DNA from 3 places in the Micromonospora sp. CNZ303 genome. Region 1 is predicted to be linked to each of the others. Evidence: riboswitches for the same ligand, from Rfam matches in the RefSeq annotation. Region 1 holds a riboswitch; each other region holds the start of a gene.
The links. Region 1 has a riboswitch for cyclic di-AMP ahead of EV374_RS13820 (C40 family peptidase). Riboswitches for the same ligand answer to the same signal wherever they lie in the genome.
Positions count from the first base shown of each region.

Region 1 (5,042 bases):
GAGCGCGAGGCCGACATGGCCGCCGCGCTGCGCGAGCGGGCCCGGTTCCGTACCGGCGCCGGCGCCTCCACGATGGCCGCCGCCGTCACCATCCCGGTGGTGGTGCACGTGATCCAGGAGAACAGCACCCGGGCCGGCGGCAACATCCCCGACTCGATGGTCAACTCGCAGATCAACGTGCTGAACCAGTCGTTCAGCGGGGCGACCGGCGGCGCGTCCACCGCCTTCAGCTTCCAACTCCAGAAGATCAACCGGGTGACGAACCCGTCCTGGTACCCGATCGTGCAGGGCTCCTCGGCGGAGCGGTCGATGAAGACCTCGCTGCGTACGGGTGGCAAGAACACCCTCAACATCTACCTGGGCGAGCTGAGCGACAGCCTGCTCGGCTGGGCGACCTTCCCGACCCGGAAGCTCAGCAGCATGGACGGCGTCGTCGTGCTGAGTGAGTCGCTGCCGGGCGGCACCGCCACCAACTACAACCAGGGCGACACGGGCACCCACGAGGTCGGCCACTGGCTGAACCTCTACCACACCTTCCAGGGCGGCTGCTCCGGCTCGGGCGACAGCGTCAGCGACACCGCGGCCGAGGCGTCGCCGGCCTCCGGCTGCCCGACCGGGCGGGACACCTGCACCGCCCCGGGCGTCGACCCGATCACCAACTTCATGGACTACAGCTACGACTCCTGCATGTACCAGTTCACCGCCGGGCAGGCCAGCCGCATGCTGACCGCCTGGAACGCGTACCGCGCGGCGTAGTTCCGCCGTACGACTGCACCGGTGCCGGCCTCGCTCGACGGGGCCGGCACCGGCGTCTGTGCGGCCGGGCACGCGGGGGTCGGGCGGTGGCACGGTGCGGCGCCCCGGAGGGGGACGGCCCGGGGCGCCGCACCGCGTCTCAGGCGGCGGGGCGGGCGGCGTGGTCGCCGACGCGCCCCGACCGGGTCTCGGGCACCAGCGCGGTGCCGGCGGCGGCCGCGCGGGGGTCGAGCCACACCTGGACGGCGGGCCGGCCGTGCCACTCGCTGGCGCCGCCCGCGACGCCGGACTCGCGGCGGGCCAGCATCGCCACGTCGACCGTGAACTCGAAGACCCGCCAGTCGACCTGCGGCGCGGCCCGGTGGCTGCGGGCCAGCCGGGCCACCCGGGCCGGGTCGGTCACCGGCCGGGCGTGGCCGGCGACGTAGGCTTCGTCGTCGCTCTCCTCCGGCGGGAACGAATGCAGCGCGTAGCGGCCGTCGCGCTCCAGGTCGCGCCGCTTGGGCGAGTCGACGACAAAGCAGAAGAGCCCCTCGTCGGTGATCACCGGGGAGACCGGGTGCACCCGGGGACCGCCGTCGGCGCGGACGGTGGCCAGGTAGCCGAAGCCCGGCCCGTACTGCTGCATGAGGAGGCGGATCCCGTCGGCGAGGCGGGGCTCGTCGGCGGCGAATTCGGACCAGGAAGCCATGCCGGCATTCTATCGAACAATTGTACGAAGATGCACTCCGACACGCAGGTCACGCGTGCCGGTCGCTAAGGTGTGCGGATGCTGCTCTCCGATCGCGACCTGGCCTCCGAGATCGAGGCGGGAACGCTCGCGCTGGAGCCGTTCGAGCCCGCGCTGGTGCAACCGTCCAGCATCGACGTACGCCTGGACAAGCTCTTCCGGGTCTTCAACAACCACCTCTACACCCACATCGACCCCGCGCAGCAGCAGGACGACCTCACGTCGATGGTCGAGGTGCCCGACGGCGAGCCGTACGTGCTGCATCCGGGCGAGTTCGTGCTCGCCTCGACGCTTGAGGTGATCACGCTCGGCGACCAGCTCGCCGGCCGCCTGGAGGGGAAGAGCTCACTGGGCCGACTGGGCCTGCTCACCCACTCCACGGCGGGCTTCATCGATCCGGGCTTCTCCGGTCACGTGACCCTCGAACTGTCCAACGTGGCCAACCTGCCGATCACCCTCTGGCCGGGCATGAAGATCGGCCAGCTCTGCATCTTCCGGCTCTCGTCGCCGGCGCAGCACCCGTACGGCTCGGCCGTCTACGGCTCGCGCTACCAGGGGCAGCGCGGCCCGACCCCGAGCCGCTCCTGGCAGCACTGGCGCACCTGGCCGACGCGCTGACCCGACCCCGTGGGCGCGCGGAGGGCCCCCGCCGGGCAGGGGCCCTCCGCGCGCCTCAGCCGGGGCGGCCGTAACTGTGGATCGGGCCGTCGTCGACCTTCTTCATCTTGATCGGCACCCCGGCGCGGGAGGCGTGCACCACCCAGCCCCCGCCGACGTACATGCCGACGTGGTGCAGGTCGCTGTAGTAGAAGACGAGGTCACCCGGGCGCAGCTCGCCCCGGCTGACGGACGCGGTGGCCCGGCGCTGCTGCGCGGCGTTGTGCGGCAGCGACACCCCCGCCTTCGCCCAGGCGGCGAGCATCAGGCCGGAGCAGTCGTACGAGTTCGGCCCCTCGGCGCCCCAGACGTAGGGCTTGCCAATCTGCGCGCAGGCGAACTTCACGGCGGTGCCGGCCGGGCCGCCGGGATAGCCGGCCGGACAGGGGGCGGGACGCAGCGGCCCGCCGCCGCCGTTGCCGTAGACCCGCAGCCGCAGCTTCTGCAACCGGTCGATCTCGGCGTTGATCTGCTTCTTCTTCGCCGCGAGCTGGGCCTCGGTGCGGCTGAGCTGGACGACCATCTCGTCCAGGGGCGCCTTTTTGGCGGCCAGCCGGTCGCGCAGCTCGGCGACCTGCCGCACGTCCTGCTGCTGGTGCTGGGCGAACTGGTCGAGCAGTTCGAGCTGCCCGATCATCTCGCTCGGTGAGCGGCTGCCCAGCAGGGCGTTGACGGCGGAGACGTTCTCGCCCTTGTAGGCGCGGGCCGCCAGCGCGCCCACCTTCTCCATCGCCTGGTCGACCTGCTTCTCCAGCGGCCCGATCTGCGCGGCGAGCGCGTCGGCCTGCTTCCGCCTGGCGGTCAGGTCCTGGCGGGTGGCGTTGTGCCGTTCGATGATCGGTTCGAGCTTGTTCCAGTCCTCGTCGATCTGCCGCTCGATCTCGGCGACCGTCGGTTCGGCGTGGGCCGCCGTGGCGCCGCCGGTCAGGACGACGGCGAACGCGGCGAGGGCGGCGAGGGCGGTGGTGCAGCGGTACCAGCGTGGGCGCGGCGCAGCCGTCATCGGGTCGGCGAGGGCCGACCGGGCCGACGGTGGCCGCGGGGCATGGTGTGCCACCGGGCTCAGTACTCCTTCTTCCGTACCGCCTACCGGGTTAGCTGACGGGTTCGGGCGGGAAGGGGCGCCCTACCGCAGGACTGCGGATTCACCCCGGGGAACCTGGGTCCCCGGCTCGCTCGGGAGCGACTCGGCGGTGTCGGACCGTCACCGCCCTGGTTGGACGGAGTGTCACCGGCCGACGAATGACCAGAGTAGAGACGACCGTTATCGATCCGCAACCCTACGGGCGGTGACACTCCGTACCCATCGGGAGCCGGGCGGATCCGCAACCCGGGCGACGAAGATTTTCTTCCTTTTGAAGTGTCTAACGGAAAGGTATTGACCAGAGGCGGCGGGCGGGGCGAAGGTGACCCCACCTTTGCCCGTCCGAACTGGGGGTCTGATGCACCTGTCAGCGACATCGAGGAGCAGACGCGTCCTGCTGGCCGCCGCCGTGGCCGCCGCCATGGCGACGACGCCGCTCACCGCCGCCGGGTCCGCCGCCGCGGCAGAGCCGGTGAACGACCGGCAGCAGCAGTACGCCGCCGCGGCCGCCGAGTACGGCGTACCGGAGAGCGTCCTGCTCGGGGTCTCCTACCTGCAGTCCCGCTGGGACACCAACGCCGGCACGCCGAGCACCAGCGGCGGCTACGGACCGATGCACCTCACCGACGCCGAGCACGTCACCGCCCTCGCCGGCGGCACGCACCACGACGAGGGCACCGAGGACCCGCGCGGCGACGAGTCCCGCCCGTCCCTGGCCGAGGCCCACGAGACGCCGGCCGCGTCGCCTCCCGCCGAGGCCGCGCTGCGGACCGTCGACGCCGCCGCCGAGCTGACCGGCGCCAGCGAGGAGTCGCTGCGGACGGACGTCACGGCGAACATCCGGGGTGGCGCGGCGCTGCTGGCCGCGTACCAGAAGGAGATCGGCGCCCCGGTCGGCGCCGACACCGACCCGGCGGCCTGGTACGGCGCGGTGGCCCGGTACTCCGGCGCGGACAGCGCCGACGCCGCGGCGGCCTTCGCCAACGAGGTGTACGCCACCATCGCCACGGGCGACAGCCGGGTGACCGACGACGGGCAGCGGGTCACGCTGGCCGGCCGGGCGGTGCAGCCGAACCGCTCCTGGCTGGACCGGCTGAACCTGCGCAAGCTCGCCCGGCCGGACGGGCTGGAGTGCCCGAGCGACATCTCCTGCGAGTGGATCCCGGCGCCGTACGAGAACTACGGCCCCACCCTGGGCGACTACGGCAACCACGACCTGGGCAACCGTCCCACCCAGCAGAAGATCGAGTACATCGTCATCCACGACACCGAGGGCTACTTCGGCCCCAGCGTCAACCTGGTCAAGGACCCGAAGCGGGTGGGTTGGCACTACACCCTGCGCTCGGTGGACGGGCACATCGCCCAGCACATCAAGACCAAGAACGTCGGCTGGCACGCCGGCAACTGGTACGTGAACGCCAAGTCCATCGGCCTCGAACACGAGGGCTTCGCCGGGCACGGCACCTGGTACACCGAGGCGATGTACCGCACCTCCGCCAAGCTGGTCCGCCACCTGGCGCGGGCGCACAACATCCCGCTGGACCGCAACCACATCATCGGGCACGACAACGTCCCCGGCACCGTCGCCGCGAACGTGCGCGGCATGCACTGGGACCCGGGACCGTACTGGAACTGGTCGCACTACTTCGACCTGCTCAAGGCGCCGTTCAAGTCGACCGGCACGCACCGCACGGGGCTGGTCACCATCGACCCGGACTTCGCCACCAACCAGCCGCCGTTCACCGGCTGCAACCGGCAGCCTCCGGGCGTGCCGAACCCGCCCCCGGCGACGGCCCCCTGTCCGCTGCGCGGCTC
Region 1 is NZ_SLVT01000007.1:143,356-148,397, forward strand. It holds gene EV374_RS13805 (zinc metalloprotease) at 1-756, shown strand, start outside; gene EV374_RS13810 (pyridoxamine 5'-phosphate oxidase family protein) at 896-1,447, opposite strand; gene dcd (dCTP deaminase) at 1,526-2,104, shown strand; gene EV374_RS13820 (C40 family peptidase) at 2,160-3,200, opposite strand; cyclic di-AMP (ydaO/yuaA leader) riboswitch at 3,213-3,346, opposite strand; gene EV374_RS13825 (peptidoglycan recognition protein family protein) at 3,586-5,042, shown strand, end outside.

Region 2 (5,042 bases), on a different contig from region 1:
TACTGCCCCACCACCAAGGCGATGGACGAGGCGCTGGTGCCGAGCCTGCGGGTGGCGTTCTACGTCAACCATGGCGCGAAGAACAGCCACTGCATCCGCTTCACCCAGCTGACCCACGTCCAGTTGCACCATGGCGACAGCGACAAGGCCCCCAGCGCCAACCCGGTCTCGGCGATCTTCGACCGGATCTTCGTCGCCGGCCAGGCCGCCATCGACCGGTACGCCCGCGCCGGGGTGGACATCCCGGCGGAGAAGTTCGTCGTCGTCGGCCGCCCGCAGGTCGAGTCGATCGAGGTGCGCCCGGAGCCGGCGCGCGGGCGGGCCAACCCGACCGTGCTCTACACACCGACCTGGACCGGGCACAACGCGGACGCGAACTACTGCTCCCTGCCGGTGGCCGAGACGCTGCTGCGCCGGCTGCTCGACCGGGGCGCGACGGTGATCCTGCGGGCCCACCCGTACACCTCGCAGAACCCGGCCTCCGCCCGGCAGCTGGGCCGGCTCACCGAACTGCTGGCCGCCGACCGGGCCCGCAGCGGCCGGCAGCACGTGTTCGGGGCCGCCGCCAGCCGGGAGCTGACCCTGACCGAGTGCGTGAACCGCTCGGACGCGCTGGTCTCGGACGTGTCCGGAGTGATCTCCGACTACCTCTACTCCGGCAAGCCGTACGCGGTGACCGACATGGTGGACTCCGGTGACCGGTTCCCCGAGCAGTTCCCGCTCGCCGGGTCGGGCTACGTGCTGCGGCGCGACATGGCGAACGTGGACGAGGTGCTGACCGCGCTGCTGGACACCGATCCGCTGGCCTCGGCGCGGTGGGCCACCCGGAGCCGCTACCTGGGCGACTTCCCCGCCGAGTCGTACGCCGAGGCGTTCCTGGAGGCCGCACGGCGCCAGCTCGACGAGCGCGGGAAGACGCCCGCCCCGCGCACGGGCGGCGCGACCGGCCTGCCGCTCGACCCGGACGAGGCGACCCTCTCCCCCGCCACCTGACGCCCCGGCAGCCAGGCACAGCGGTCGCGACGGCGGACCTCCGGGCCGGCCGGCGCGCCGTCAGCGGTACGGCTCGACGAGGTCCAGGACCGCCTCGGGGGCCTCGACGTGGGCGTTGTGCCCGAGGCCGGGCAGGACCGCCACCGGCACCCCCAGCTCCGTGAGCTGGGCGTCGGTGACCATGGGGTCGTGCTCGCCGCGGGCCAGCAGCACGGGCACGTCGGTCGCCGCCAGCAGGGCGGGCAGGTCCGGCGCGCCCACGCCGAACGCGGCCGCGTCCATCGCCAGCCGCCAGCGGCCGTCGACCTGCCGCAGCCCCGCCTGCACGACGGGGTGGTCCGGGGCGAAGAGCCCGGTCAGGCCGGCCACCCGCAGGTAGCGGCGGGCCGCCTCGTCCCGGCTGGCGAACCAGGTCACCGGCCGGGCCGCCAACTCACCCGCCTTGGCCAGCTCCGCCGGCGACCAGACGGCCTTGATGCCGAGCCCGACGACGGCGTCGACGGGCAGCCCGGCACCCCGGGCGGCCAGCGCCAGCCCGACCACCCCGCCGAGGGAGTGCCCCAGCACGACGAGCCGGTCCCCCGCCGCGAGCCCCGCGGCGATCCGCGCGGCCAGCCCCGGGAAGGAGTACTCCGGCAGCGGCGGCGACCAGCCGTGGCCGGCGAGGTCCGGCGCCAGCCACCGCCCCGCCCACCGGCGCTCCAGCAGCGGCGCCCAGGGCAGCCACACGTCGCCGGTCGCGCCCATGCCGTGCAGGAGCAGGAGCACCCGCCGGCCGTCCCGGTCACCCGACTCATCGACCATGGGCGCAGTGTGCCACCCGTCGGACGCCGCGGGCGAGGGCCGTGACCCGGACACGACATCGGGCGCCGACCCCCCGGGTGGGGAGCCGACGCCCGAGGACGTCGCTCAGGCGGAGTAGCCGCGGGTGGCGGCCCAGTTCGCCAGGGCGATGGTGCTGATCCAGTACGACGCGGTCGCCGGGTTCGCCGAGTCGGCGATCTTCACCAGCCGCCCCTCGTCCTGGTAGCCGACCACCGCGACGTAGTGGCCGCCGGGGAAGGAGTGCCAGCCGCCGTCGGTGTCCGTGGCGCTGCCGGCGACGTTGACCACGACGCCCCGCCCGTCGGCGATGGCCGCGACGACATCGGCCTGGAGCCGGTCCATCTGGGCCGGGGTGGCGGCGCCACCGGGGATCATCCGGGTCCGGTACGGGTCACCCTTCACCGTCGCGTTCAGCACGCGGGTGGTGTCCTGGGCCGAGTCGGTGCCCATCTGGTCGGTGCCCAGCTGGGCGCCGAGGGCGTCCTGGCTGCGCGCGATGCCGGCGGCGCTGAGGGCGTGCCGGACGGCCGCCGGACCACAGTTGTAGAAGGTGGTCTGGGCCTGGTAGTCGTAGTCCAGGCTCTTGGCGGCCGGAGGCTTCGGCGGCGCCGGCTTGCGGGTCAGATCCGGGTCCGGGGCGGCGCTGGACGCGCTGGCCGACGGGGCGGCGCTGGACGCGGCCGGGGCGGCGCTGGACGGGGCGGGCGCGACCCGGGCCTGGCTGCGCGAGGCCGCGGCGTCGTCCCGCAGTTCGGTGGCGGCCACCGGGGCCTGCGCGGCGGCGGGGGCCTCGTCGGCTCCGGCCAGCAGCGCGCCTGTGCCCGACGCCAGCACGAGCGCCGCGGCGGACGCGGCGGCCAGCTGGTACGGACGCTCGGACGTGAGGCGACGCAGCTGTCGCTTGAGGTGGTGCTTCACGGTTTCCTCCACGGGCTCAGGGGTGAGCGGCCGTCGGTCCGCGCCGAGGGCAGGGCGGACCGACCGCGCGGACGGGCGTCCGGGCGGGTGGTGGACCACTCAGGGGATGCGCCCGGGACGCCGGGCGACGGACGGTGACCGGTGGGTCAGCTCATGACCTGCGGGCGGACGAGCGCGGTCACCGTGGCGCCGTGGAGACGGCGGCACAACCGAGGGGTGTACGGGTGTGGCATGAAGATGGAACTCCTTCCGACACCGCCGACCGGGTTAGCTGACGGATTCGGGCGGGAAGAACGCCCTACCACGGGCCCACGGCCCACGGATTCACCCCAACGAGCACTGGGTCCCCGGTTCGTCGTTCACGATTAGGCGGGTCGGCGCGGCGTCGCCTCTGGCGATCGGGTACCGCACCGGACGCGCCGACATTACTGGCCGGCCCGCGCCCTGCCAACCCCGTCCCACCTGCCTAAACCTTGATCCGGAAACAATTTTTGCGGGCACTTCGCCACTGACGCGACTCAATGGGACGACCGCTTCTGCGCGCACCTTGAGGCGACAACGGGACAAGTGGCCGACATCGGCGCCGAAACCCCGGCAGGAATCGACCGGGCCGCGCCCGATGACCGGTTCGCCGACGTGGTGACCGGCGTCACCGAAACGGTCGGGATTTTCGTCGCCCGGGCTCTCCGGCCGCCGGGGCGCTCAGTGCGAGTCGGCGTACGTCGGTCGGTGGCCGTCCTGCGGGTCGGCGGCCCGGGGGCGCGGCACGGCGCTGCCCCCGTCCGCCGGCGCCGCCCCGGGGCCGCCGGGGCCCTTCCCGGCGCCGTCCCCGTCCCGCGGCGTCCGGGCCGGCCTGCGCGGGGTGAGCAGCCGCATCATCGGCGTCTCGACGAGACGGTGCAACAGCCCGGCCAGGGCCAGGTTGACCAGCAGGAAGCCGAGCACCACCGCCAACCCCCACCAGCCGGTGAAGCCGACGCCCCAGTCGCCGGTGAGCCGCAGGACGGTGATCATCACGAGGACGTGCACCAGATAGAAGGCGAAGGAGACCTCGCCCAGCCAGACCATCGGCCGGGACCGCCACGGTGAGCGCCGCCCGCGCACGTCCGCGTCCGCCGCCGCGGCGATGACCAGGATGTACGCCACCGAGAGCAGCGCCGCCCACAGTTCGGCGCGGACCCACTGCGCGGCGACCACCCAGGTCGCCACGAAGACCAGGCTGGCCAGCGGCAGGCCCGGCCCGCGCCATCGGCCACGCCGCATCAGCTCGGCGGCGGCCACGCCCATCCAGAACTCCAGCGACCGCACCGGCGGGAAGACCTGGGTGAACCACCAGCGGCTCTCCTCGGGCACCAGCGCCTGGGCCGGCCAGAGCGCCAGGATGAGCAGCGGCACCGCGACCACGACCGCCCACAGGGCCCACGGCCGGGCCCGGCGGATCAGCGGCAGCGCCAACGGCAGGCAGAGGTAGAAGAAGAACTCGCAGGACAGCGACCAGCTGACCGTGTTGATGCTGTAGAAGTGGCCCGGCCGCGGGTCCCACGCCTGGAGGAGGAACAGGTTCTCCACCGCGACGAACCGGTCCACGGGGTCGGCGAACCAGGCCGCGACCGCCAGGGCCGCCACCCACAGCACCACGTGGCTCGGCCAGATCTTGGCCACCCGGCGCCGCCAGAACGCCCGACGGGTGTCGGTGGGTCGGGCCGACCAGACCAGCACGAAGCCGCTGAGGATGAAGAAGAACTGCACGCCCGACAGCCCGAGCGCGAAGGCCCAGTCCACGACGGCCTTCTGGCCGGGCTCGGCGATGATGCCCATCGTCGCGACGTGGAACCCGAAGACGAGCAGGGCGGCGACCCAGCGCAGCCCGGTCAGCGACGGCAGGCGGCTGGCCGGGGACGCGGGCCGGGCGGCCGGCGCGACGGTCGCGGCGGCGTTCATGCCGGCATCCCGACGATCGGCAGGGTCACCAGCACGTACGTCTCCTCCTCGACCCCGTCGCCGGGCGTCCCGGGAGGACGCCCCGTGGCGGCTCCGGTCGGCACCGCCCGCCGGGCACCATACCCGCCGCTCCTGCTGATCTTTCCGTCCCGTCCGGAAGCGACTGTTCCGCCCTATTCAGGGCGATCGTTGCGTCCCGTCCCCGTGACGGGGGTGACGGCCGGCTAAGCCCTCGTCGGCCGGTGGCCTAATATTCCGTGACCCAGAGGCGACGAGAGGCGGGGCACATGCATCGGCGGATCCTGATGCGGGCCAAGAAGGGCCCGTTTGACGTCTACTCGCCGGAGGAGAGCTACGAGCACAAC
Region 2 is NZ_SLVT01000008.1:117,198-122,239, reverse strand. It holds gene EV374_RS15110 (CDP-glycerol glycerophosphotransferase family protein) at 1-993, shown strand, start outside; gene EV374_RS15105 (alpha/beta fold hydrolase) at 1,054-1,797, opposite strand; gene EV374_RS15100 (C39 family peptidase) at 1,903-2,748, opposite strand; cyclic di-AMP (ydaO/yuaA leader) riboswitch at 2,978-3,118, opposite strand; gene EV374_RS15095 (acyltransferase family protein) at 3,439-4,677, opposite strand; gene EV374_RS15090 (polysaccharide pyruvyl transferase family protein) at 4,965-5,042, shown strand, end outside.
Region 2: linked by a shared signal. The riboswitch ahead of EV374_RS15100 (C39 family peptidase) and the one ahead of EV374_RS13820 (C40 family peptidase) in region 1 are both predicted to bind cyclic di-AMP.

Region 3 (5,042 bases), on a different contig from region 1:
CACCGCCGCGCCGGGGCCGCCGAACATATGAAATGCATATCACGCATCCCTTGACGTATCTTGCAGTGCGTGTGACGGTGGTGGCAGCCCGCGTCCAGCGTCGGCCCGGGTGACCAGGCCGTTCACGTGAGGTAGCGAGGTGTGGGATGAGTCGTCCCGGATCGCCAGGAAGCCAACCGGGCCCGGAGCGGACGCTCCCGGCGCCGGCCACGGGCGGGGCCCCGGCCGACGTCGGCACCGCGATCGCCGTCCCCGCGAGTCCCGAGCAGGCGCTCGCCGAGCTGCACGCCGGCAACCGGCGGTTCGTGACCGGCGCCCCGCGCCACCCCAACCAGGACGCCGGGCACCGCGCCGCAGTCGCCGACGGGCAGCACCCCTTCGCGGTGATCGTCGGTTGCTCCGACTCCCGGCTCGCCGCCGAGATCATCTTCGACCGCGGGCTCGGTGACCTCTTCGTGGTCCGCACCGCCGGTCACACCATCGGTCCCGAGGTGCTGGGCAGCGTGGAGTACGCCGTCACGGTCCTGGGCACGCCGCTGGTGGTGGTGCTCGGTCACGACTCCTGCGGGGCCGTCCAGGCGGCGCGTGCGGCGGACGCCACCGGCACCCCGCCGGTCGGGCACCTGTGCGCGGTGGTGGACGCCGTGGTGCCCAGCCTGCGCCGGGCCGCCGCCGAGGGCGTGCACGACATCGACGGCATCGTCGACATCCACATCGCGCACACCGTCGAGGCGATGCTGGGCCGCTCCGCCGTCCTCGCCGCGGAGGTGGCCGCCGGCCGCTGCGGGGTGGTCGGCATGTCGTACCGGCTGACCGCCGGCGAGGTGCGGACGGTGGCCGAGGTGCCCGCCCGTACGGCCGACGCGCCGGAGGCGGCGGCCAGCGCCGCGCTCGCCTGACTCCGTTCGCCCGTCACCGTCGTGGCGGGCCCGCACGACGACAGAGGGCCGCTCCCGCGTCCGGCGGGGCGGCCCTCTGTGTACGTGTGGTCCCGGCTAGAGCAGTGACACGTGGACGTGGTCGGTGTGGTTCGACGGGCCGCTGTAGGAACTCCAGCCGGTCGCCGGGAACCAGATCTGCCGATTCCAGATCACGTAGTAGATGCCGAGCCGGTCGGCGTTGCGGACCAGGAACGCGGTCAGGTTGTTGCCGTACATGTAGGTGTCGTCGTTGTGCCAGGGGGAGAAGCCGCTCCTCTGCAGCGACCAGTCGCAGGCCCGGCCCTTCGGATGCTCGTACGGCCCGCCGGGGCGGTAACAGCCGACGAACCGGTTGAAGCCGGCCCGCTTGACCTCCTTGTACATGTGTAGGGTGCGCGCGGTGATGCGGCCGGAGGTGGTGGGGTCGTCCTCGGTGGCTGACAGCGGGGTCCAGTCGCCGTCGGCCGTCCGCCCCGGCGCGATTCTCGCCACCGGCGAGGTGGCGACCACCTTGCCACTGGTCAGTCCTCTGCCGCCGACCAGCGCGAGCGCCTTCTCCGCCTCCCGCTTGCCGCGCGCCATCTCGTTCGTCAGCTTCTGCTGTTCGCGGACCTCGGTGTCGAGCGCCAGCTTGGCCTGCTCGGCGCGGTCCTTGACCGCGTTCACCTCGGCGAGCTTCTTGGAGTTGACCAGGTTGAGCTCGTCGAGGGCGGCGGCGCGCTTGACGAACGAGTCGGGGCTGGCGGTGTCCAGCAGCATGGACACCGCGCCGATCCGCCCGGTGCGGTAGGACTGGGCGGCGATCTGGCTGACCTGGGGGGCCAGCGCGTTCAGTTCGGCCTGCGCCCGGGAGACCTCCAGCGCCAGTTCGAGCTGGCGCTTCTTCGAATTGGCCAGCTTCGCCTTGGCCTGCACGTAGGACCTGTTCCGGGCCTCGATGAGGTCGTCGAGCAGCTTGGGCTCGTCGTCCCCGTGCCCGGAGGGCTTGGGCGGGGTGGGCGCGGCCGCCGCCGGGAGAGGCCCGGCGAAGACCGCCAGGGCGGCGAGTACGGCCACCACGGGCGTCAACCAGCGGCGTAGGGGTGCCGTCACAGTTTTCCCTTCCGTCGACCGCCGACCGGGTTAGCTGACGGGTTCGGGGCGGAAGTGGCCCCTACCGCTGTCGCGGATTCACCCCACGTACCTGGGTCCCCGGTTCGCCTCGCGGCGATTGGGCGGCGGCACCGCAGGCGCCGCTGCGCGCCTTCGGCGGTGACCGGCAGCGAGGTTACCCGAGAACGCTCCCGGGGATCTACGTCCCTAAGCCGACTAAATGCGTTATTTCGTAATGGCGGACGGTGACCAGTGACGCGTTTATCAGGACGAACGTCCTGTTCGGTCACGCTGAGGAGCGTCACCATGCGGTGTCCGTACTTCTGCTCCCGTCGGGCCACCCGGCGGGAGCGGCGGACGGCGTGTCCCCACGCGGCCCGCTGAGGGCCTCCAACGCCTCGGACCGGTCGGCCGCCGGCCGGGGCGTCGGCGCGGGCGCGGTGGCGGCGCGGTCGGTGGCGTCCCCGCCGCGGCGGCCGGCCGTGGTCACCAGGGCCGCCAGCGCGGTGGTCAGCGGCACGGCGGCGATCAGGCCCAGGGTGGCGACCGCGCTGCGGACGATCTCCTGGGCGAGGAACTCGCTGGTGAGGAGTTGGGTCACCGCCCGCGAGTCGGCGGTCAGCAGGAGCAGCACCGGCAGGGAGGCGCCCGCGTACGCCAGCACGATGGTGTTCACCGTCGAGGCGATGTGCGCCCGGCCGACCCGGGTCGCCGCCCGGTAGAGCTGCGTCCGGGACAGCCCGGGGTTGGCGTGCGCCAGCTCGGTGACCGTGGCGGCCTGGGTCACCGTGACGTCGTCCAGCACGCCGAGGGAGCCGATGATGATGCCGGCCAGCAGCAGCCCGTGCAGGTCGACGTCGGCCTGGTACATCGACAGGGTGGTGGCGTCCTCGGAGCCGAACCCGGTCAGGTGGGTCGCGGCGGTGGCGATCGTGCCGAGGACCCCGGTCAGCACCAGGCTGCCCAGCGTGCCGAGCACGGCGACCGAGGTCTGCGCCGTCACGCCGTGGGTCAGGTAGAGCACCACGAACATGATCAGAGCGGCGCCGACGACCGCGACCAGCAGGGGCGGGTTCCCGGCGCTGATGCCCGGCAGCACGAATGTCAGCAGGATGGCGAAGCTCGCCGCCAGGCCGCCCAGCGCGGCCAGCCCGCGCCACCGCCCGAAGGCGACGATGGCGGCCGCGAAGAGGGCCACCAGCCAGACCAGCGGCTTGCCGCGCTGGTGCTCGGAGATGTTGTAGGTGCTGGCCGTGGGATCGGCGGGGTCGGTGAGCTCGACCAGGATGATCTCGTCGTCCACGGCGACGGTCGGCGCGCCGGGGCCCGCGGGCACCGGCGTCTCCACCTGCTGGCCGGCGTCAGGGCCGTCCTGCACCCGTACGGTGACCGTGCCGCAGGGGCCCTGCGGCGCGTCGGGGCTCCCCTCCGGGGCCTCCGGGGCGGGCGGGCACGGCTCCGTCACCACCCGCGTCACCGTGCCGTGGTACCGGGGCGCGTCGGTGCCGGTCGCCGGATCGGGCGCGTCCCACGGCCACAGCACCAGGGCGGCGATCAGCGTGGCGACGAAGAGGGGCACCACCGTCGCGACGAGGATCCGCCGCACCCCGGGCGGGGCGGACGGAGCGGGACGGGTGTGATCGGCGCCCAACGTGTGTCTCCCAACGAGTCCAGGGCGGGGTACGGGCCGGCGGGCCGGTCGGTTCAGCGTCGCCACGGGTGCGGGGGCGGGAACCGCCTCCACGTGGCGCTGTGGTCACGTGCCGTGGCCGTCGGCTCCCGTCCGGCGACGGGCGGTCGGCGCCGTCGCCCGGCGGAGGGCGCGGCGCGGGTGGTGCGGAGTCCGGAGGGCCACCGGCCGAATGGTAGCCACCCCGGCATCGGGGCGCAGATCGTGCGGGTGGTGTCGCGGCACGGACCTTCGCCACGCCCGCCCGGCACGCCCACGCGCGGGACCTGCGCGCGCCCGGCCGTGGGTGGTGCCCGTGCGGCACGGTCCGACGCGCTAGCGTGAGGGACGTGCGGACGACGGTGACGGCGGCGCGGGGCGGGCGGCTCCTGCTGCTCGTCGGCACGCTGCTCGGGCTGGCCGCGATGCACACGATCGGCCACGACTCGCACCAGACGGGCCATCCCGCGAACCCATCGGCGCACGCCGCCGCCGCGCCCGGCCCGCACGCCGCCGCCGCGCCCGTTCCGGACGCCGCTCCCGCGCCGGCACGGCACGCCGCCCGGGTGCCCGTCGTCTCCGCCAGGCACGCCGCTGTGGTGTCCGCCCCGCATGCCGCTCTCGCGCTCGTGCCGCCCCCGCGGGACGTCGACGCCCCGCACGCCGCCGGGCCGGCCCTCCAGACCGTCGTGGGCTGTCCCGGGGGCTGCGCCTCCGAGGACCTCCTGCCCGCCGGCGGCCGCACGGGGGGAGGGCTGCCCGGGTGGGGCGTGTGCCTGGCGGTGCTGGGCGCGTTCACGGCCGCGCTGCTGCTGGCGGTGCTGCTGTCGGTCCGCGTACCCGCCGTCGGCCCGATCGGGGGCGGTCCGGTCGGCGCCTTCCCACCGCCCCGGGCCCCGCCGCCCCGGCCGGTCGGTCTGCGGCTCGCCACGGTCTCGGTGCTGCGCAGGTAGGACGCGTTCGACGCGGTGCGGTTGCACGCCGTTCCGCGTTCCCGTCATGCCGCGTACGTTCCGACACCGAAAGGTTCCACCATGACCACTCGTACCCTGGCGCGCCGTGCCGCCCTGGCCGGCGTCGCCGTCACCACCGCCCTCGCCCTCGTCGCCTGCGGTGGCGACGACCACTCGTCGCCGGGGGCGGGGCACGGCACCCCCGGCACCGGCGCGCCGGCCGCCACCGCCACCGGTGCGGCCGCGTTCGGCGATGCGGACGTGATGTTCGCCCAGATGATGATTCCGCACCACCAGCAGGCGATGGAGATGGCCGAACTGGCGCCGACGCGGGCGGCGGATCCGGAGGTCAAGCGGCTCGCCACGGAGATCAAGGCCGCCCAGGGACCCGAGATCGCCACGATGAGC
Region 3 is NZ_SLVT01000002.1:267,614-272,655, reverse strand. It holds gene EV374_RS04550 (carbonic anhydrase) at 147-899, shown strand; gene EV374_RS04545 (VldE C-terminal domain-containing protein) at 996-2,012, opposite strand; cyclic di-AMP (ydaO/yuaA leader) riboswitch at 2,016-2,147, opposite strand; gene EV374_RS04540 (YibE/F family protein) at 2,314-3,663, opposite strand; gene EV374_RS04535 (hypothetical protein) at 4,032-4,634, shown strand; gene EV374_RS04530 (DUF305 domain-containing protein) at 4,716-5,042, shown strand, end outside.
Region 3: linked by a shared signal. The riboswitch ahead of EV374_RS04545 (VldE C-terminal domain-containing protein) and the one ahead of EV374_RS13820 (C40 family peptidase) in region 1 are both predicted to bind cyclic di-AMP.